Regions from separate parts of the Pseudoalteromonas sp. D15MCD-2 genome, predicted to be linked through region 2. Evidence: predicted binding sites of a transcription regulator. Region 2 holds the regulator's gene; the other holds the start of a gene.
The links. Region 2 encodes ArgR, which controls arginine synthesis, uptake and breakdown. Its sites were predicted from a motif close to ANTGAATANNTATTCANT; they were not measured.
Positions count from the first base shown of each region.

Region 1 (10,598 bases), 1.3 Mb from region 2:
TCATAATGTGCAAAGAGTGATCAACTCACTACAAGAAAAACTACTAAGCGGCCAACCACCTCTTAAAATTCGTGACCACCAACATCTCACTTATGATTTATTTGCTAAAGCAAAAGGTCACAAAGAAAGCTATGGCTATAAATTACGTAGCTTATATCCACGTTACCAGTCTCGCCAATGTCATTTACCAAATGAACACAGTGAAATGACATACGCTGGGTTTTCGATTCCAGTAACTCGCGCCATTAAAACGCAATTTCAGCATATGTTGAATGAAGAGAATTATACGCAGTTTTATCAATATATCTTTGATGCGTTCAAACGAGCATGTGATAAACGCGGATTAACACTCGGCGCTTTCATCGCTAACGGTACTCGCCCTATTGTTCGTAATAGCAATATTGATAACGCACAAAGTAACAGCGAACTGCAAAAACTAACCTTTGATTGCAGCTCTGAGCAGGTGCAATTACAACAGTATTGGGATGCAGATCAACTTGTAGATTCACTACATTTTGTGATTGCCGCAGCCGATAAAGACAAGCATGACATTGGTTATGGTAAGTTTATGAATCAAGTGCAAAGTGCGATAAATGAAGTTACTGACGAGCTGGCATTTAATCCAACTCGCCAAGATTTACGCGTGCGTTTTTATCAGCACATTAACTATCAATATTAAGAGTATAACCAAGCCCCCTCAAGATGCTGAAACTCGCACCGTGAGGATGTTTGGGTATATAAGAGGTGACGCATGCGTCACCTCTTATTTCCTAGCTTAGTTAAATCTAGACGCAATACTTTAGAGCGGCGTTCATGGTTATAAAGCGCTTTTTTCTTCGCAGGTAGTTCATCAACTGTCACTATTTCAAAACTTTGCTCTAAAAACCAGTGAATGCTGCGTGTGGTGAGAGCAAATAAATGCGAATAACCCGCACGTTTAGCCTTATTAATAATAAACCTCAGTAGATAACTGCCGCGATCAGCATCTCGGTACTGAGGGTGAACAGCCAAACTTGCAAACTCCCCCACTTGTTCGTCGGCAAACGGATACAAAGCAGCACAGGCTATAATAAGACCATCGCGCTCAATAACCGTAAATTGTTCAATTTCAATTTCTAGCTGTTCACGAGAGCGGCGCACCAAATAGCCTTGCTGTTCAAGGGGTCTAATAAGGTTAATGATTCCGGTAATATCAGCAATACTAGCACTTCGTAATTGCTCAGAGCTTTGCGGAGCGATTTGTGTACCAATACCATCTAAAGAGAACAGCTCTTGTAATAGTGCACCATCTTCTTTGTAACTAACAAGATGGCAACGATGTACGCCACCTCGACATGCATCAATTGCAGCTTGTAAGAATACGGTTGCGCTTACACATGAATCTGGTTGCTTACGATAGTTTACTAGTAGCTGCTCAGCTTCATTTGGCATTAGCTCTGCAATCGCCTCACCATTTTCATCCAAAATACCGGCTTCTTTACAAAAGCCAAGCATTTTATCGGCGCGTAATTTGAGAGCTACTTGCGTAGCGATTTCTTCAGCAGTTAAGTTAAAGCTTTCACCTGTGAAAGACGCCGCTATTGGCCCAAGCAGAACAATTCCGTTGTTATCTAACTGGTGGCGAATACCCGCAACATCGATACGTCTCACTCTACCTGAATGATGATAGTCAACACCTTCATCAACACCTAAAGGCTGAGCAATAACAAAGTTGCCACTCACCACATTTAAAAATGAGCCAGACATAGGTGTACTACTTAAAGACGTAGATAAACGCGCGGTTATATCGAACTGCATTGCACCCGCAACCTTTTTAATCACATCAAATGTTGCGTTATCAGTTACCCGTATCTCATTATGAAACTGACTAGTTATGCCAACTTGTTCAAGCGCTGCGTTAAACTGTGGGCGAGCACCAAACACTAAAACAATCTTAATACCAAGACTAGTTAATAGCGCGACATCGTTGATGATGCTACGACAACCAGACTGATCGATCGCCTCTCCGCCAAGCATAACAACGAATGTTTTACCGCGGTGAGCATTAACGTATGGGGTTGACTGGCGAAATCCATCTACCAATTCTGTGGTACGCACGTAATATTTACCTTATTAAAGTCGAATGTTTTAATAAAAACAGATATACAAGCCACAAGTGTAGAGAATTTATATTCACAAATAAAGCATTATTATTCTTAATTTATGATTGGAATTTTCTTGCCGGGTAGAAGGATGTGATAGATACAAAAAAGGCCCGCATAAGCGAGCCTTTTTTAAGAGATTAGAACTGATTACCAGCCTGTTTTCTCTTTAAGTGCATTACCGATATCAGCTAATGAACGTACAGTTTTTACGCCAGCAGCTTCTAATGCAGCAAATTTCTCATCAGCAGTACCTTTACCGCCTGCGATGATTGCACCAGCGTGACCCATACGCTTACCTGGAGGTGCAGTAACACCCGCAATGTAAGAAACAACTGGTTTAGTCACGTTGTGCTTGATGTATTCTGCAGCTTCTTCTTCTGCAGTACCACCGATTTCACCGATCATAACGATAGCTTCAGTTTGCTCGTCTTTTTCGAACATTTCTAAAACGTCGATGAAGTTAGTGCCAGGGATTGGGTCACCACCGATACCAACACATGTTGATTGGCCGAAACCAGCGTCAGTAGTTTGCTTAACCGCTTCGTAAGTAAGAGTACCAGAACGTGATACGATACCTACTTTACCAGGCTTGTGGATGTGGCCAGGCATGATACCGATCTTAGTTTCACCCGGAGTGATAACACCTGGGCAGTTAGGACCGATCATACGAACACCAGTTTCATCAAGCTTAACTTTAACGTCAACCATGTCTAGTGTTGGGATACCTTCAGTGATACAAACGATTAGCTCGATGCCAGCATCGATTGCTTCTAAGATTGCATCTTTACAGAAAGGTGCTGGTACGTAGATAACTGATGCAGTTGCGCCAGTTGCTTCAACAGCGTCACGTACTGTGTTGAATACTGGAAGACCAAGGTGCGTCTGACCGCCTTTACCTGGGCTTACACCACCAACCATTTGTGTACCGTACTCAAGCGCTTGCTCAGAGTGGAAAGTACCTTGGCCACCTGTGAAACCTTGACAGATAACTTTTGTATCTTTATTGATTAATACAGACATTATTTGCCCTCCGCAGCAGCAACAACTTTTTCAGCTGCGTCTGTTAGTGATTCAGCAGCGATGATGTTAAGGTCAGAACTAGCTAGTACTTCACGACCAAGTTCAGCGTTAGTACCTTCTAAACGTACTACTACAGGAACGTTAACACCTACTTCTTTAACTGCGCCGATGATACCTTCTGCGATCATGTCACAACGTACGATACCACCAAAGATGTTAACTAAAACAGCTTTAACGTTGTCGTCAGATAAGATGATCTTGAATGCTTCAGATACACGCTCTTTAGTTGCACCGCCACCAACATCTAGGAAGTTAGCTGGCTTGCCACCGTGTAGGTTTACGATGTCCATAGTACCCATTGCTAGGCCTGCACCGTTAACCATACAACCAACGTTACCGTCTAGTGCAACGTAGTTAAGCTCAAAGCTTGCAGCGTGAGCTTCACGCGCATCTTCTTGTGAAGGATCGTGCATTTCACGGATTTTAGGTTGACGGTAAAGCGCGTTACCATCTACACCGATTTTACCGTCTAGACAGTGAAGGTTACCTTCGTCTGTGATTACTAGCGGGTTGATTTCTAATAGAGCGAAATCGAAATCGTTGAACATGTTAGCAAGACCCATGAAGATCTTAACGAACTGTTTCATTTGAGTAGGGTTTAAACCTAGTTTGAAGCCTAACTCACGAGCTTGGTAAGCTTGAGGACCAACTAGTGGATCGATCTCAGCTTTGTGAATTAGTTCTGGAGTTTCTTCTGCAACTTGCTCGATTTCAACACCACCTTCAGTAGATGCCATGAAAACAACTTTACGAGAAGCACGATCTACTACAGCGCCAAGGTATAATTCGTTAGCGATGTCAGTGCAGCTTTCAACAAGAATTTTTGATACTGGCTGACCATTTTCGTCTGTTTGGTAAGTAACTAAGTTTTTACCTAACCAGTTCGCAGCGAACTCTTTAACTTCGTCAGTTGTTTTAACTAGCTTAACACCGCCAGCTTTACCACGGCCACCTGCGTGAACCTGTGTTTTAACAACCCACATATCACCGCCGATTTTCTCAGCAGCTGCTGCAGCTTCTTCAGGTGTATCGCAAGCGAAACCTTGAGAAACTGGTAAACCATATTCGGCAAAAAGTTGTTTTGCCTGATACTCATGCAAATTCATGATGCTTTATCCAATTTTTTATACTAAAAGAGCTGAATATTTATGCAAAATAAACAGCTATCCCAAATTGCGCACTTAGTATAAATCCCAAGGCTCCACATGAAAACCCCAGTTAGACCAAAGGCGCAAAAAAAAAGCTGTGAACGAGGTTCACAGCTTAGTTTTCATACAACCAGATTAAACATCTAGTAGTAAACGAGTCGGATCTTCAAGTAACTCTTTAATTGTTACTAAGAAACCTACTGATTCTTTACCATCGATTTGGCGGTGATCATAAGATAACGCTAAGTACATCATAGGTAAGATTTCAACTTTACCATTTACAGCCATAGGACGCTCTTGGATTTTGTGCATACCTAAGATTGAAGACTGTGGTAAGTTGATGATTGGTGTAGATAGTAATGAACCGAATACACCACCGTTAGTGATAGTGAAGTTACCACCTGTCATGTCATCAATTGATAATTTACCGTCACGACCTTTAAGCGCTAGCTCACGGATACCTTTTTCGATTTCAGCAACTGATAGCTTGTCACAGTCTTTAAGAACTGGAGTAACAAGACCACGTGGTGTAGAAACCGCGATGCTGATGTCGAAGTAGTTGTGATAAACAATATCATCACCGTCGATAGACGCATTTACTTCAGGGAAACGCTTAAGTGCTTCAGTAACTGCTTTCACGTAGAAAGACATGAAGCCTAAACGGATACCGTGACGCTTTTCGAATACTTCTTGGTACTGCTTACGAAGGTCCATGATTGGCTTCATGTTAACTTCGTTGAAAGTCGTTAACATTGCAGTTGAGTTTTTCGCTTCAAGAAGACGATTAGCGATTGTTTTACGTAAACGAGTCATAGGAACACGTTTTTGTGTACGGTCACCCATAGGTGCTGCTGGCGCTGCTGCTTCCGCTTTAGGAGCTGCTGCCGGTGCTTTTAAGAATGTATCAACATCTTCTTTAGTTACACGGCCATTTTTGCCAGTACCTTTGATTTTTGATGCATCAAGGCCTTTCTCAGCGATTAAACGACGAACTGACGGCGTTAATACGTCAGAGCTGTCATTTGATTCGCTTGCTGGTGCTGCTTCAGCTTTAGGAGCTGCTGCTGCCGGTGCTGCACCCGCTTTAACTGTACCAATTACTTGCTCACCAAGTACTGTTTCGCCTTCAGCGTGAATGTGCTCACCCATGATACCGTCTTCTTGAGCAACAACTTCAAGAACAACTTTATCAGTTTCGATGTCAACAAGGTTTTGGTCGCGAGTTACCGCTTCACCTGGTTGAACGTGCCAAGTAGCAATTGTCGCGTCTGCGACTGATTCTGGAAGTACAGGTACTTTAATGTCCACTTCTTTACCTTCTGATGCTGGTGCTGATTGCGCCGCTGGCGCGTCTTCTGATTTAGCTGGTGCAGAGTCGTCACTTGCTGGTGCAGCATCTGCATCACCAAGTAATGCAATTACTTGTTCGCCAAGTACCGTTGCACCTTCTTCTTGTGAAATTTCAGTGATTACACCGTCATTTGGTGCAACAACTTCTAAAACAACTTTATCTGTTTCAATATCTACTAAGTTTTGGTCGCGGCTTACTTTGTCGCCAACACTTACGTGCCAAGTTGCAACTGTAGCATCAGCAACCGACTCAGGAAGTACAGGAACTTTAATTTCTGTGCTCATTGCTTATCCTTTCTTTTCAATAGTAAGCGCATCTGCAATTAGCGCTTGTTGTTCTTTATTATGCACTGACATGTAACCACACGCTGGTGATGCTGATGCTTTACGACCTGCGTAAGTTAATTTAGCACCGGCTGGGATTGCGTCAACAAAGTGGTGTTGAGAACAATACCATGCACCTTGGTTTTGCGGCTCTTCTTGACACCAAACAAAATCTTTAACGTGTTGGTAACGCTGCATGATTGTATCCATCTCAGCGTGTGGGAATGGATATAATTGTTCTACACGAACAATAGCAATGTTATTTAATTCTTGCTTACGACGCTCTTGTAGTAGTTCGTAGTAAACTTTACCGCTACAGAATACAACGCGATCTACTTTATCTGCTGCAATATCATCGATTTCATCGATCATATTGTGGAACACACCTTCAGATAACTCTTCAAGTGAAGATGTTGCCAACGGGTGACGAAGTAGCGACTTAGGCGTCATAACAATCAATGGACGACGAAGTGGACGTACAGATTGACGACGAAGCATTGCATAAACTTGCGCAGGTGTTGAAGGAACACATACTTGCATGTTGTGATCAGCACACAACTGTAAGAAACGCTCTAAACGTGCCGAGCTATGCTCAGGACCTTGACCTTCATAACCATGTGGAAGTAAACATGTAAGACCACATAAACGGCCCCACTTCTGCTCACCTGAACTTAAGAATTGATCAAATACAACTTGTGCACCGTTAGCGAAGTCACCAAATTGTGCTTCCCACATTACAAGTGACGTAGGTTCAGCTGTTGCGTAACCATATTCAAATGCAAGTACTGCTTCTTCAGAAAGAACTGAGTCATATACTTCAAATGCACCTTGCTTTTCGCTGATATTTTGCAGCGGCAAGTATGTTGATGCGTCAGTTTGGTTATGAACAACAGCATGACGGTGGAAGAATGTACCACGGCCTGAATCTTGACCTGTTAAACGGATATCAGTACCCGCATCAACAAGCGTTGCATAAGCAAGTGTTTCAGCCATACCCCAATCAAGTGGTTTTTCACCTGTTGCCATTAGCTTACGGTCGTCGTAGATTTTCTTAACGCGCGACTGTGCTTTGTGGCTTTCTGGGAAGCTTGCTACTTTTTCGCCAAGCTCTTTTAACTTCTCAACCGACACTGTTGCATCGTACTCAACATCCCAATCATGACCAACAAACTTAGCCCAATCAGAAGAGTGCGATGTTTCTAGTTGAATTTCTTCAACAACACAGTTGCCTTTGTCTAAACCGTTACGGTAATCATCAGCAAGTGCTTTAACTTCATTTTCTGAGAATGAACCTTCAGCAACTAATTGATCTGCGTAAATTAGACGAGGTACTGGATGCTTTTTGATTTTTTGGTACATAAGTGGTTGAGTCGCGTTCGGCTCATCCGCTTCGTTATGACCATGACGGCGATAACATACTAAATCAATCACTACATCACGTTTAAACTGGTTTCTGAAATCAAGTGCGATTTGAGTAACAAATGCAACCGCTTCAGGATCGTCAGAGTTAACGTGGAAAATTGGTGCCTGAACCATTTTCGCAATATCAGTACAGTATGGTGTAGAACGTACATCAGACTGTTTAGACGTTGTGAAACCAACTTGGTTATTAACAACGATACGGATACTACCACCACAACTAAATGCATTAGTTTGCGATAAGTTAAATGTTTCTTGTACAACACCTTGACCTGCGATTGCAGAGTCACCGTGAATAGTAATTGGTAATGCTTTAATACCTGACTTATCACCTAGACGGTCTAAACGAGCACGTACCGAACCCATAACCACCGGGTTAACGATTTCTAAGTGAGACGGGTTAAATGCAAGTGCCATGTGCACGTTGCCACCGTTAGTTGCAAAGTCAGATGAATAACCCATGTGATATTTAACATCACCTGAGCCTAATGTGTCTTTGTGTTTACCAGCGAACTCATCGAATAATTCTGATGGGTTTTTACCTAAAACGTTCACTAGTACGTTCAAGCGACCGCGGTGAGCCATACCAATAACAGCTTCTTTTTGTCCGCTTTCACCTGCACGATGAATTAGTTCTTTAAGCATTGGTACTAATGCGTCACCACCTTCAAGTGAGAAACGTTTTGCACCAGGGAACTTAGCCCCTAAATATTTTTCAAGGCCATCTGCAGCTGTTAATCCTTTAAGGATACGTAGCTTTTCTTCTTTAGAGAACGTTGGACGTGATTGCACTGATTCTAAACGTTGTTGTAACCAACGTTTTTCTTCAGTTGAAGTGATGTGCATATACTCAGCACCTACCGACCCACAATAAGTCGTTTTGAGTGCTTGATATAGCTCACCTAATGGCATGGTTTCGCGACCGACAGCAAACGAACCCACATTGAATTCACGGTCAAAATCAGCTTCAGATAAATCGTGGTACTCTAATTCTAGATCACGAACACGTTCGCGTTGCCAAATACCTAATGGATCTAAGTTGGCATTTTGGTGACCACGGAAACGGAAAGCATTAATAAGTTGTAGCACCTTGACCTGTTTAGGATCGCCAGAGCCACCCTCTGCTACCACTACTTCTCTATGCTTGTTTTTAGCAAGCTGTGCAAATTGTGAACGAACTTCTGAATGTTTAACGTCAACATCCACACCATCAACTTTTGGTAATTGTTCGAACACTTCTCGCCATTCTTCTGGCACAGAAGTCGCATCATCTAAGTACGCTTCATAAAGCTCTTCTACGTAAGCAACGTTACCGCCGTTTAAGTGAGAAGATTCTAGCCATGCCTTCATCACACCTTCGTGCATTTATAAGCCCTTTTCTTTAGCGCAGAAATTAATTGTTGTAAAAACAAGGTGGTTAATCACTTAACCACCTTACATATTCAAGCTTTAAACAGCGCGGTTTAAAAGCATTGATTTGATTTGTCCAATTGCTTTGGTCGGGTTAAGACCTTTTGGACACACGCTAACACAGTTCATGATACTGTGACAACGGAACACGCTGAACGCATCGTCAAGGTCAGCAAGACGCTCTTCAGTAGCTGTATCGCGGCTATCAGCCAAGAAACGATAAGCATGAAGAAGACCCGCAGGACCGATGAACTTGTCTGGATTCCACCAGAACGAAGGACACGATGTTGAACAACATGCACATAAGATACACTCATATAAGCCATCTAACTTATCACGTTCTTCGATTGACTGAAGACGCTCACCCGCCGCAGGCGTGTCGTTGATTAGGTAAGGCTTAACTTTTTCGTATTGAGTGTAGAACTGACTCATGTCAATAACAAGGTCACGTACCACTGGTAAACCTGGTAAAGGACGAATTACGATTTTACCTTTGCCACCTTTAAGTAGCGTTGATAAAGGAGTAATACACGCTAAACCGTTTTTACCATTCATGTTGATACCGTCTGAACCACACACACCTTCACGGCATGAACGACGGAATGATAATGTTGGATCTTGCTCTTTTAATTGCATAAGCGCATCCAATACCATCATATCTTGGCCTTCTTGCGTTTCTAGCGAGAAGTCCTGCATACGTGGTGCATTATCAACATCTGGATTGTAACGATAAACCGAAAATTGTACTTGTGCCATCGTCTCGCTCCTAGTATGTACGTGCTTTAGGTGGGAAAGCTTCACGCAGTTTCGGCGCGTAGTTTACTTCACGTTTTGTCATTTCATCTGTAACTGGGTTATAGATAGAGTGACATAGCCAGTTATCGTCATCACGATCTGGGAAATCAAAACGAGAGTGTGCACCACGGCTTTCTGTACGGAAGTTTGCAGCTACTGCTGTTGAGTATGCTGTTTCCATCAAGTTATCAAGCTCTAGACATTCGATACGTGCAGTGTTGAACTCAGTCGACTTGTCGTCAAGACGAGCGTACTGAAGACGTTCACGAATTTCTTTAAGCTCTTTAAGACCTGTTGCCATTGCATCACCTTCACGGAATACCGAGAAGTTAAGTTGCATACACATTTGAAGGTCTTTCTTGATTTGTACTGGGTCTTCACCTTGGCCAGCTTTAGAGTTTTCCCAACGGTTAAAGCGTGCAAGTGATGCTTCAAGGTCTGAATCAGACGCATCTTTACCTGCTTCAACACCGTTAAGGTACTTACCTAAGAAGTTACCAGCTGCGCGGCCGAATACAACTAAGTCAAGTAGTGAGTTACCACCTAGGCGGTTAGCACCGTGTACAGATACACATGCAATCTCACCAACAGCGAATAAACCTTCAACTACTTTCTCTTGGCCGTTTGCATCAATTTGTAATGCTTGACCATTTACGTTAGTTGGAACACCACCCATCATGTAGTGACATGTTGGGATAACTGGAATTGGTTCTTTAGCTGGATCAACGTGTGCGAATGTTTTCGCAAGGTCACATACACCTGGAAGACGTAAGTTAAGTGTTTCTTCACCTAAGTGGTCAAGCTTAAGCTTGATGTGTGGACCGTAAGGACCATCACAACCACGACCTTCACGGATCTCAGTCATCATTGAACGAGCAACAACGTCACGAGACGCTAAGTCTTTAGCATTTGGTGCGTAACGTTCCAT
Region 1 is NZ_JBCFQE010000001.1:1,748,206-1,758,803, reverse strand. It holds gene AADY36_RS07925 (DUF3083 family protein) at 1-679, shown strand, start outside; gene argA (amino-acid N-acetyltransferase) at 757-2,097, opposite strand; gene sucD (succinate--CoA ligase subunit alpha) at 2,292-3,164, opposite strand; gene sucC (ADP-forming succinate--CoA ligase subunit beta) at 3,164-4,330, opposite strand; gene odhB (2-oxoglutarate dehydrogenase complex dihydrolipoyllysine-residue succinyltransferase) at 4,508-6,007, opposite strand; gene AADY36_RS07900 (2-oxoglutarate dehydrogenase E1 component) at 6,011-8,830, opposite strand; gene AADY36_RS07895 (succinate dehydrogenase iron-sulfur subunit) at 8,915-9,631, opposite strand; gene sdhA (succinate dehydrogenase flavoprotein subunit) at 9,642-10,598, opposite strand, start outside.
Region 1: the regulator ArgR is predicted to act here: its motif matches at 2,160-2,177, upstream of argA (amino-acid N-acetyltransferase).

Region 2 (10,598 bases):
TAGCTAAAGTGATTGATGACGCAGCTGAAATGTCATCTCACGGCGTTACTTTTGGCAAGCCTGAAATCGACCTAGACAAAATCCGTGATTGGAAAGAGTCTGTAATCGGTCAACTAACTGGCGGCTTAGACGGCATGGCTAAAATGCGTAAAGTGAAAGTAGTTAGCGGCTACGGTAAATTCACTGGCAGCAACACACTTGCTGTTGAAGGTGAAGACGGTACAACAACAATCACTTTTGACAATGCTATTATTGCAGCGGGTTCTCAACCTGTTAACTTACCTTTCATCCCTGAAGATGACCGTGTAATTGACTCAACTGGTGCGCTAGAGCTTAAAGACGTTCCTGAGAAGCTACTAGTTTTAGGTGGTGGTATCATCGGTCTTGAAATGGGTACTGTATACCGTGCACTAGGTTCTGAAATCGACGTAGTTGAGTTTGCTGATCAATTAGTACCAGCAGCTGATAAAGACGTTATCAAGATCTACCAAAAATACGTTAAGAACAAGTTCAATGTAATGCTTTCTACTAAAGTTGTTGGCGTTGAAGCGAAAGAAGACGGTCTATACGTTTCATTCGAAGGCAAAAACGCACCAGCTGACGCAGTACGTTACGATAAAGTACTTGTTGCTGTTGGTCGTACACCTAACGGTAAATTACTTGACGCTGATAAAGCAGGCGTTAACGTTGATGAGCGCGGTTTCATCAATGTTGATAAGCAGCTTAAAACAAACGTTGATCACATCTTCGCTATCGGTGATATCGTTGGTCAACCAATGCTTGCGCACAAAGCGGTTCACGAAGCTCACGTTGCTGCAGAAGTTATCTCTGGTCAGAAACACTTCTTCGATCCTAAGTGCATTCCTTCAATCGCATACACAGATCCAGAAATCGCATGGGTTGGTGTAACTGAGAAAGAAGCAAAAGAGCAAGGCTTAAGCATCGAAACTGCTGTATTCCCTTGGGCTGCTTCTGGCCGTGCAATTGCTTCAGCACGTACTGAAGGTCAAACTAAGCTAATCTTCGATAAAGACTCAGGTCGTGTTATCGGTGGTGCTATGGTTGGTATCAACGCAGGTGAAATGCTTGGTGAAATCGGCTTAGCAGTTGAAATGGGCGCAGACGGTGAAGACCTAGCGTTAACTATTCACGCTCACCCAACATTAAACGAATCAATCGGTCTAGCTGCTGAAATCTTCGAAGGTTCAATCACTGACCTTCCAAACAAAAAAGCAGTTAAAAAGAAGTAAGTTCTTTTGACTAATCTTTTTAAAAACCCAGCCCCGGCTGGGTTTTTTGTTTTTAACAATAAGCTTTTTAGAGGTTAGATATCAGATGTCAGACGTTAGTTGATCGAGAGAGTGGTTTTATTTTTTGTAATTGAACAAAAGCGTGTCATACATGAAATGAATTATACTTGTTTAACCACTAACCACTAACCACTAACCACTAACCACTAACCACTAACCACTAACCACTAACCACTAACCACTAACCACTAACCACTTAGATTAATATCTATTCCCCATATTTTTAGCTACAATACGCGCCGTTTAATTATCTGGTAAATACACAGTGGCTACTATCTCAAATAATTCAGTGTTAATGCTTCGTGCTCAGCAAATGACTGAGTCTCGTCGTGAATTTAAAGCGCGAGGAGCAAAGCTAACGCGTTGTGAGCGTTGTTTATTAGCGGAACACTATTGTATTTGTGAAGGCGTTGAGCAAGCTCAGTGTGATGCCGCGGTCTGTTTACTTATGTACCATAATGAGAGTTTTAAGCCGTCAAATACTGGCCGTTTAATTGCTGAAATCGTGCCAGATAACCATGCCTTTAAGTGGGATAGAACAAATCCAGATGAAGCCTTATTAAGCTTGTTGGCAAATCCTCAGTATCAGCCAATGGTTATTTTTCCTGCCAGCGATGTTGACGACGAAGAGCGCGTGATCACCGAAGTAACTCCTATTGAAGGTAAGCGTCCATTGTTTATCTTTTTAGATGGGACTTGGCGCGAAGCAAAGAAAATGATCCGTAAAAGCCCTTATCTAGATAATTTTCCTGTGCTTTCAATTACGCCTGAAAAGCTATCTGATTATCGATTACGTGTTGCCCCGCATGAGCATCAGTTAGGCACCGCAGAGGTGGCTATTATGGTACTTGCCCTTGCAGGTGAAGAAGATGCTACACAAAAGCTTGAGCAACATTTTATTAAGTTTAGAGATGCTTATCTGCTAGGTAAGCGTAATAAGGGACGCCCAGAGCAATAACTCTTTACTAAATTTTAGGCAAAAGAAAAGCGCGTACTATCTCTAGTCGCGCTTGCGGAATCTTCTTAATTTTTTGCATCCTGCAATTGAATCTAATCAACTCCCTAAACTTTGCCAATCCATGCGATTACACTTTACTTATTGGTTCTGTGCAATATAAGGCAATCCCGCCTTGTTTCCTTGTTAGTCCTTTACATCCATGCTGGTAATTACTTTACCACTCCCTTACGTGCCATCCTGACACTATCCCTTTGTTTGCAAATCCATTGCGATGCCCTAACGGCCTGTCCTTTATTCCACTTTTTGAACTTCCTGTATAACAACGTCCTGTTGTCATGCCATTCCACATCATCCTGATGTTGTCCGTAGGTTGTCACTCCATTGCGTTACTCTTCCTGAGCCTGTCCTTGATTCCTTATTCTCCTAATGAACCTTATTCCGCGGTATTATGAGTAATGCTTCCTTATCCATCTACTCATTAAGCTTCTTGCTTAGTTGATGTAAGTAATTATAGAGAAATGGGCGAAGCTGAGTAGGTCAAAATCTTACTTAATCTGCTGGTTATTTTATTGTCATTTAAAAGATGTTGTTGTATTTCAGGTGCTTATATTGTTTTGTGCAGTGTTTGCTGGTGGTTTTTACTCAATAACTGCCATGTGGGTGAGATATGTCTTACATGCAAATTCCTAAATGGCAGTTAGGTTGATTGAAATATAAGTTTAAACGGGTGCACTTTGCCTTAACTCTAGGTAAAATATTTTGATAATTGTTACTATTTAGGTGCTATAAAATGAAGAAAACAGCCTTAGTATTACTTAGCGCATTATTAAGCGCGCCTATATTCGCTGCAGATGTAGTAAATATTTACTCGTTTCGTCAACCATTCTTAATTCAGCCTATTTTGGATGATTTCACTAAGCAAACAGGTATTAAAACTAATGTGGTTTTTGCCAAAAAAGGTTTGATTGAGCGTGTAAAGCGTGAAGGTAAGCACAGTAAGGCTGATTTAGTATTAACCTCAAATTTTAGTGCGCTGATTCAATTAGAAGATTTAGGCTTAACGCAATCAATTAATAGTGATGTGGTTAATGCGAATGTGCCAAGCACTTTTCGTGATGCCGACGGTCAATGGATAGCACTTACTAAACGTGTACGTAATGTTTACTCTGCAAAAGAGCGTGTTGGTGCACTTGCTGAATTAACTTACGAGGATTTAGCCGATCCAAAATACAAAGGTAAGATCTGCACTCGATCTGGTAAACACCCTTACAATTTAGGTTTAGTTGCTTCTATGGTTGCTCACCATGGCGAAGCAAAAACTAAGCAATGGCTTGAGGGCGTAAAAGCCAATTTAGCACGTAAGCCGCAAGGTAATGACAGAGCGCAAGTCAAAGCCGTAAAAGAAGGTTTATGCGATCTGGCGTTAGGCAACAGCTATTATTTTGGCAAAATGATGCAAGATGAGCAGCAAAAATCATGGGCTGAAGCGGTTTATATTAACTTCCCTAACCAAACAAACCGTGGCTCTCATATCAATGTATCGGGCGTTGTTATGACCCGTTATGCTAAAAACCCTGAAAATGCCTTGAAACTGGTTGAGTATATGACCGACAATAAGGCGCAAAATATGTATGCTTCAGTTAATATGGAATACCCTGTAAAGCAAGGGGTTGCATTATCTGAGATGGTTGCATCATGGGGTGAGTTTAAAGAAGATAGCCTTCCTCTTGATGAGATCAGCAAATATCGCCCTGTGGCACTGAAGCTGATTGACGAAGTAAAGTTTGATTTATAACGAGGATATTTCTCGTAACACATTTTTATAAAAGCTGTTTTTTAACAGCTTTTATTTTATCTGGTATTAATCCACTTATGCATGTGAAGTTTTCGCTGTCGCGTTGGCAGCTTATAGCCTGGCTTATTGGCCTGTTGCTTGTTACGCCATTAGGCTTTTTACTATTTGAATCTCTGCAAGGAGATTCAGATGTATTTCAGCACCTTTTCGATACTGTGCTGTGGGATTATACCCGTAATACTCTCATACTCATTGCAGGGGTAGGGCTGCTGAGCTGTGTAATAGCATTGCCGTTAGCTTGGTTAACTGCATATTGTGAGTTTCCTGGGCGTAAGCAATTTGAATGGGCATTAATGCTGCCATTAGCAATGCCAACTTATCTAATCGCCTATGTGTATACTGACTTACTAGATTACGCTGGGCCAGTACAAATCGCCCTTCGAGACTGGTTTGGTTGGCAGTCACCAGACGATTACTGGTTTTTTGATATTCGTACATTATCTGGGGCTATTATTATGATTGCCTTGGTACTCTATCCTTACTTATTCCTTATTTTTAAAACGGCACTCAGAGAGCAGTCTTTTAAACTAGTACAAGCTAGTCAGCTGATGGGTCTATCACCATTACAAAGCTTTTTACGCGTTAGTTTGCCTCTTGGTCGTGGGGCGATTGTGGCAGGGGTTACATTAATCAGTATGGAGGCCATGGCTGATTTTGCTACCGTCAATTACTTTGCTGTAAGTACGCTCACTACCGCTGTATACGATACGTGGCTTGGCTATTACTCATTAACGGCAGCGGCGAAAATTTCAGGTATCATGTTATTGATTTTGTTTTTAACCATTATGGTTGAACGCTTTAGTCGTCGCAATCAAGCTGTGTATGAACGTCAGTCAAGCGTTAACAGTGCAACCTTGTATCGCTTAAAAGGCAGTGCCGCATGGGCTGCAAGCTTGGCTTGCACAGTTGTGCTGGTATTGGCTTTTATCCTACCGGTTGGGGTGTTAGTTAAATACGCCATTGTCTATGCAGATGAAGCATGGAATGGGGCATTTTTTAATTACGCTTGGCAAAGTTTTAAAGTGGCTGTTGTGGTGAGCATTGCAACTATCCTATTGAGCTTATTGGTATTGTTTTATCAGCGCATTGCGAAACAAGCTTACCCTTTGATCCCAGGACGTTTAGCAAGTACTGGCTACGCCTTACCTGGTACTGTGTTAGCTATTGCCGTATTACTACCATTAACTCAGCTGGATGATGCGTTAAACAATTGGCTTGAGCCTTTTGGTTTATCACCAGGATTACTTTTGAGCGGCACTTTATTTGCGATGATTTTTGCTTATGTTGTTCGTTTTTATGCGATTGCGAATGGCGCGCTTGAAAGCAGTTTTTTACGTATTAGCCCATCGCTAGATATGGCCAGTCAATCAATGGGCAAAGGGCCCTTACAAACCCTTTGGCGAGTACATTTACCGCTATTAAAACGCGGCATTCTAACAGCTGGCTTGTTAGTGTTTATTGAATGCATGAAAGAGTTACCTGCGGCTTTATTACTCAGACCTTTTAATTTTGAAACCCTGGCAACTCATGTTTTTCAATATGTTAGTGATGAGCAATTGGAGCTTGCGTCAATTTCAGCCTTGTTTATCGTGTTAGTTGGGTTAATCCCTTTGTATTTCGTTAATCGTTCGATGGAGCAAAATCACTCATGAGTCATTTGATAATTAAAGACTTAGCTTATCAGTACAATGCGACTCAGGTGTTGAGTGAACTAAACCTCAATGTTGAACAAGATGAAATCGTCTGTTTGCTTGGCGCAAGTGGCTGCGGCAAAACTACTACCTTAAAGGCAATTGCCGGGATTTTACAGCCTGAGCAAGGCTATATGAGTATTGATTCAAAAGTGGTTAACGATAGTGGGCTGTTTGTTGCACCGGAAAGACGTAATATTGGCATGATGTTCCAAGACTATGCGTTGTTTCCTCATTTAACGGTAAGCGACAACATTGCGTTTGGCCTAAGCAATATGAGTAAAGCGCAAAAGCGCGAGCGTGTAGATGAAATGCTTAGCCTTGTTAAACTCGATGGTTGTGCACAGCGATATCCGCATCAGCTTTCTGGTGGACAGCAGCAACGAGTGGCAATAGCCCGTGCACTTGCTTACAAACCAAGTTTATTACTACTTGATGAGCCATTTTCGAATATTGATACACAAGTGCGTTTTGAGCTTATTGCCGATATACGTCGCATTATTAAAGATCAGCAGGTTTCTGCGGTATTTGTTACTCACTCGAAGGAAGAAGCTTTCGCGTTTGCCGACACGCTTGCGGTTATGCATGGTGGAAAAATCGCCCAACAAGGCTCTCCTGAGCAGTTATTTAGCCAACCTAACTCAAAGGTGGTTGCAGAGTTTCTTGGTACGGGCATATACTTAACGGCAAAAGTATTAACGCCAACTGAATATGAGACGGCGTTTGGTGTGGTTCACTCTTTGACGGCGAACAATGCAGATTGTCAGCAAGGCCAAGTGTATATAAGGCCGCATCATATTCAGTTGTGTGAAGCTGCGCACAGTGACGCAAACAGTTTAACTATCTTGCACAGGCGCTTTATCGGTACGCGTTATGTTTATCGTATCAATATTGCAGGGCAAGAGTGTGAAGTTGCTGCAGAGCAAGACCGCGTGTTAGCTGTTGAGCAGCCTGTAAAAATAAAAATAATGCCGCACACAGTCAATTTTTTTCATGATTAGTAATAAATAACAATCTTGAATCCTTGGCTTTGTGCAAATAACGAGAAGCTAAGGATTCACTATGGCGCAAGCGCAATCTGGGATTTGTGCTGAAGCAAACTTACATGGTTTGCACCTGTTTTTTAATGTTTACGATGGCCATGATGAGTCATTACGTAAAAAACTAAAACGCGTTAGCGTCATTCAAGATGAGTTTGCTGATCAGTTCTCAGAAGCCATGCTATCGTGTGTGGTTGCCCTTGGCGCTCAGTATTGGCCGCATATTCTGCCCGAGTTTATCCCTAGCCAATTGCAAAGCTTTCCGAATGTGACTCATAGTGAGCATGTGATTAGTGCGCAGCCATTTGACTTGTTTGTGCAAATTCGTTCAGACCGTGAAGATGTAAACCATCTATTTGCTCTGCAAATTCTAAAATTATTAACACCGGATGTTGAGCTGGTGGAGCAGGTCCGTAATTTTCGGTTTTTAGATGGACGTGATTTTAACGGCTTCATTTATGCAGGCGATACACCCCATGGCCGTCAAAAACGTAGTACAGCACTTATCGATAAACCGGGTCATTTTGAAGACCAAGGCAGTTATATTCATGTTCAGCGCTTTGTGCATGATTTGAGTGTCTGGCAGCATTTATCGTTGTCTGAGCAAGAGCAAATCATGGGGCGCACGCGTCTAGATAATACCTTGATTGTGCCTGCTGTAGAAACCAGTCATGCGGTTCGTAGTGAATTAAAAGATGAGCATGGCCAGCCACTTTTGCTAAACCAAAGCATGCCATTTGGTGATGTGCATAAGCAGGGAATTTTAATGGTTTCGTGTGCTGCGCAAGGGGATGCGTTTGAGCAGGTATTAAAGAGTCGCTTGGGGCAGGGCGATTGCTATGATCATTGGCTCGATTTTACTCAAGCCGATATGGGATCTGCGTTTTTCGCCCCGTCTGTAAACTTCTTAAAGCAACTTTAAACGGTATCGAATAAAGTGCGTACGCGATCAAGCGTTACATCGATTTCAGAAATCTTCGCAGGGGCGATAAAAATAGTGTCGTCGCCTGCAATGGTACCTAGTACGCCATCTGCTTTACCGAGTGAATCAAGTAAACGAGCAATTAATTGTGCTGCGCCTGGACTGGTGCGAATAATAATCATCATTTCGTTATGCATAATATCAATAACAAGCTGACGCAGTGGGCTTTTCGCTGTTGGCACACCCATTTCAGCCGGTAAACAATAGACCATTTCTTGTTTTGCATTACGAGTACGTACTGCACCGAACTTGCTTAACATGCGAGAGACTTTACTTTGACTAATATTATCAAAGCCTTGCTCTTTTAATGCTTCGACAATCTCACCTTGTGAGCCGAAGTTTTCTTCTTTTAATAGCGCTTTAAACGCTTTGATCAGTGCTTCTTGTTTGTCTTGTGGTTGCATGTTGCCGTTTCTTTATTCATAAAATGTAAGGTAATTCTACACAACTCTGCATATTTATGCAGTATTAGTTTACAAAGTCGTCCAAAATGCTGTGTCTTTACAGCCAAGTTTACAACTATGGTCGAAATTATACGCGAAATAAGCAGGATAAATTTGTTTTTAGTCGCTAATTTCATTATCTTTAGGGCCACAAATATTTCCTACCTCAAATTACGGAGAATTCCAATGAAAGTTGCTGTTTTAGGCGCAGCTGGCGGTATCGGCCAAGCATTGTCTTTATTATTAAAAACAAGTTTACCTGCAGGTTCTGAATTATCGTTATACGATGTTGCCCCTGTTGTTCCTGGTGTAGCGGTTGATCTTTCTCACATCCCAACAGACGTTAAAGTTGAAGGCTTTGGTGCTGACAGCCTAGACGCAGCATTAGCTGGTTGTGATATCGTTCTTATCCCAGCGGGTATGCCACGTAAGCCAGGCATGGACCGTGCGGACCTTTTCAACGTAAACGCAGGTATCATCAAAACATTAGCTGAAGGCATCGTTAAAAACTGTCCTAAAGCGTTAGTAGGTATCATCACTAACCCAGTAAACGGCACTGTGCCAATCGTTGCTGAAGTATTCAAAAAAGCGGGTACTTACGATGCTAACCGTGTATTCGGTATCACAACGCTTGACGTGATCCGTTCAGAAGCATTTGTTGCTGAACTTAAAGGTTTAAGCGCAACTGATGTTAAAGTTCCAGTGATCGGCGGTCACTCAGGTACTACAATTCTTCCTCTTCTATCTCAAGTTGAAGGTGTTACTTTCACTGACGAAGAAGTTGCAGCATTAACTCCACGTATCCAAAACGCTGGTACTGAAGTTGTTAACGCTAAAGCGGGTGGCGGTTCAGCGACTCTTTCAATGGGTGCTGCTGCAGCACGCTTCTGTATGTCTTTAGTTAAAGGCTTACAAGGTGAAGAAGTAGTTGATTACGCATACGTTGCAGTTGAAAACGGTGACGCAGCATACTTCGCACACCCAGTTCGTCTAGGTAAAAACGGCGTTGAAGAAATCCTTTCTTACGGTGAGTTAAGTGCATTCGAAGAGCAAGCTAAAAACGACATGCTAGCTACACTTAACAAAGACATCCAAGAAGGTGTTGATTTCATCAACGGTTAATTCCGACAGATGATAGGCGATTTTTTAAATCGCCGAAAACAAAAAAGCCTGCAAATGCAGGCTTTTTTAATGGCTCGAATAAATAGCGTTTAGTGATCGCGGGCAACGGCGATACGGGCCAAACTCTCTAAGGCTTGTTTGTACGGTGTATCTGGTAAGAACGCAATACAAGCAATTGCTTTGTCAGCTTCTTGCTCAGCTTTTTGCATTGCAAACTCAAGGGCCTTAGTGTCAGCTAATGCCGCTAGAATGCTCTCTAAGTGCTCCATACCATTACCAAGTTCAATTGCTTCGCGTACTAGCTTAACTTGCTCTGGTGTGCCTTTTTGCATTGCGTAGATAAGCGGTAGGGTAGGTTTACCTTCAGCTAAATCATCGCCAATGTTTTTACCAAGTTGCTCGGCATCAGCATTGTAATCTAGAACATCATCCACTAATTGGAATGCAGTGCCAAGATGCATACCGTATAAGTTTAATGCTTCAAGGGTTTGTTCGTCTTGCTCGGTAATAATTGCAGCAAGGCCGGTTGCAGCTTCGAACAATTTTGCCGTTTTGCTGTAAATAACCTGCATATAGCTTTGTTCTGTCGTGTCAGGGTCATTACAATTCATTAGCTGTAATACTTCACCTTCAGCGATGACATTGGTTGCATCAGCTAAAATTTGCATGATTGGCATTTTACCTAGGCCAACCATAAGCTGAAATGAACGTGTATAGATAAAGTCACCCACCAAAACGCTCGCTGCATTACCAAACTCTGCGTTGGCTGTAGGCGTACCACGGCGCAAATGTGACTCGTCGACAACGTCGTCATGCAATAAAGTTGCGGTATGAATAAATTCGATGATAGTGGCAAGCGTAATATGGTCTTTGCCCTCATAACCAAGTGCTTTTGCCGCTAAAATGGCCAACATAGGACGAACGCGTTTACCGCCACTGTTTACTATGTATAAACCGAGTTGGTTAACCAATGCGACATCTGAGCGCATTTGGGCATGTATAAGTTGATTGACGTCATCCATTTCATTTTCGATTAACGTCTGGATAGCTTTTATATCCATTGATCTCCGAGCCAATATTTATGGGTATACGGGGCTGATTGTACAACAAAAAAAGCGCTTGCTCGATATTTTGTGATGATTCAGTAAAAAAACACTGTAAAGTTTTTTATTTGAGATCAATTTAGCCAAGATAAAT
Region 2 is NZ_JBCFQE010000001.1:3,022,347-3,032,944, reverse strand. It holds gene lpdA (dihydrolipoyl dehydrogenase) at 1-1,250, shown strand, start outside; gene AADY36_RS13925 (tRNA-uridine aminocarboxypropyltransferase) at 1,606-2,268, shown strand; gene AADY36_RS13920 (Fe(3+) ABC transporter substrate-binding protein) at 3,059-4,063, shown strand; gene AADY36_RS13915 (ABC transporter permease) at 4,141-5,775, shown strand; gene AADY36_RS13910 (ABC transporter ATP-binding protein) at 5,772-6,815, shown strand; gene AADY36_RS13905 (Dyp-type peroxidase) at 6,877-7,776, shown strand; gene argR (transcriptional regulator ArgR) at 7,773-8,240, opposite strand; gene mdh (malate dehydrogenase) at 8,466-9,401, shown strand; gene ispB (octaprenyl diphosphate synthase) at 9,491-10,462, opposite strand.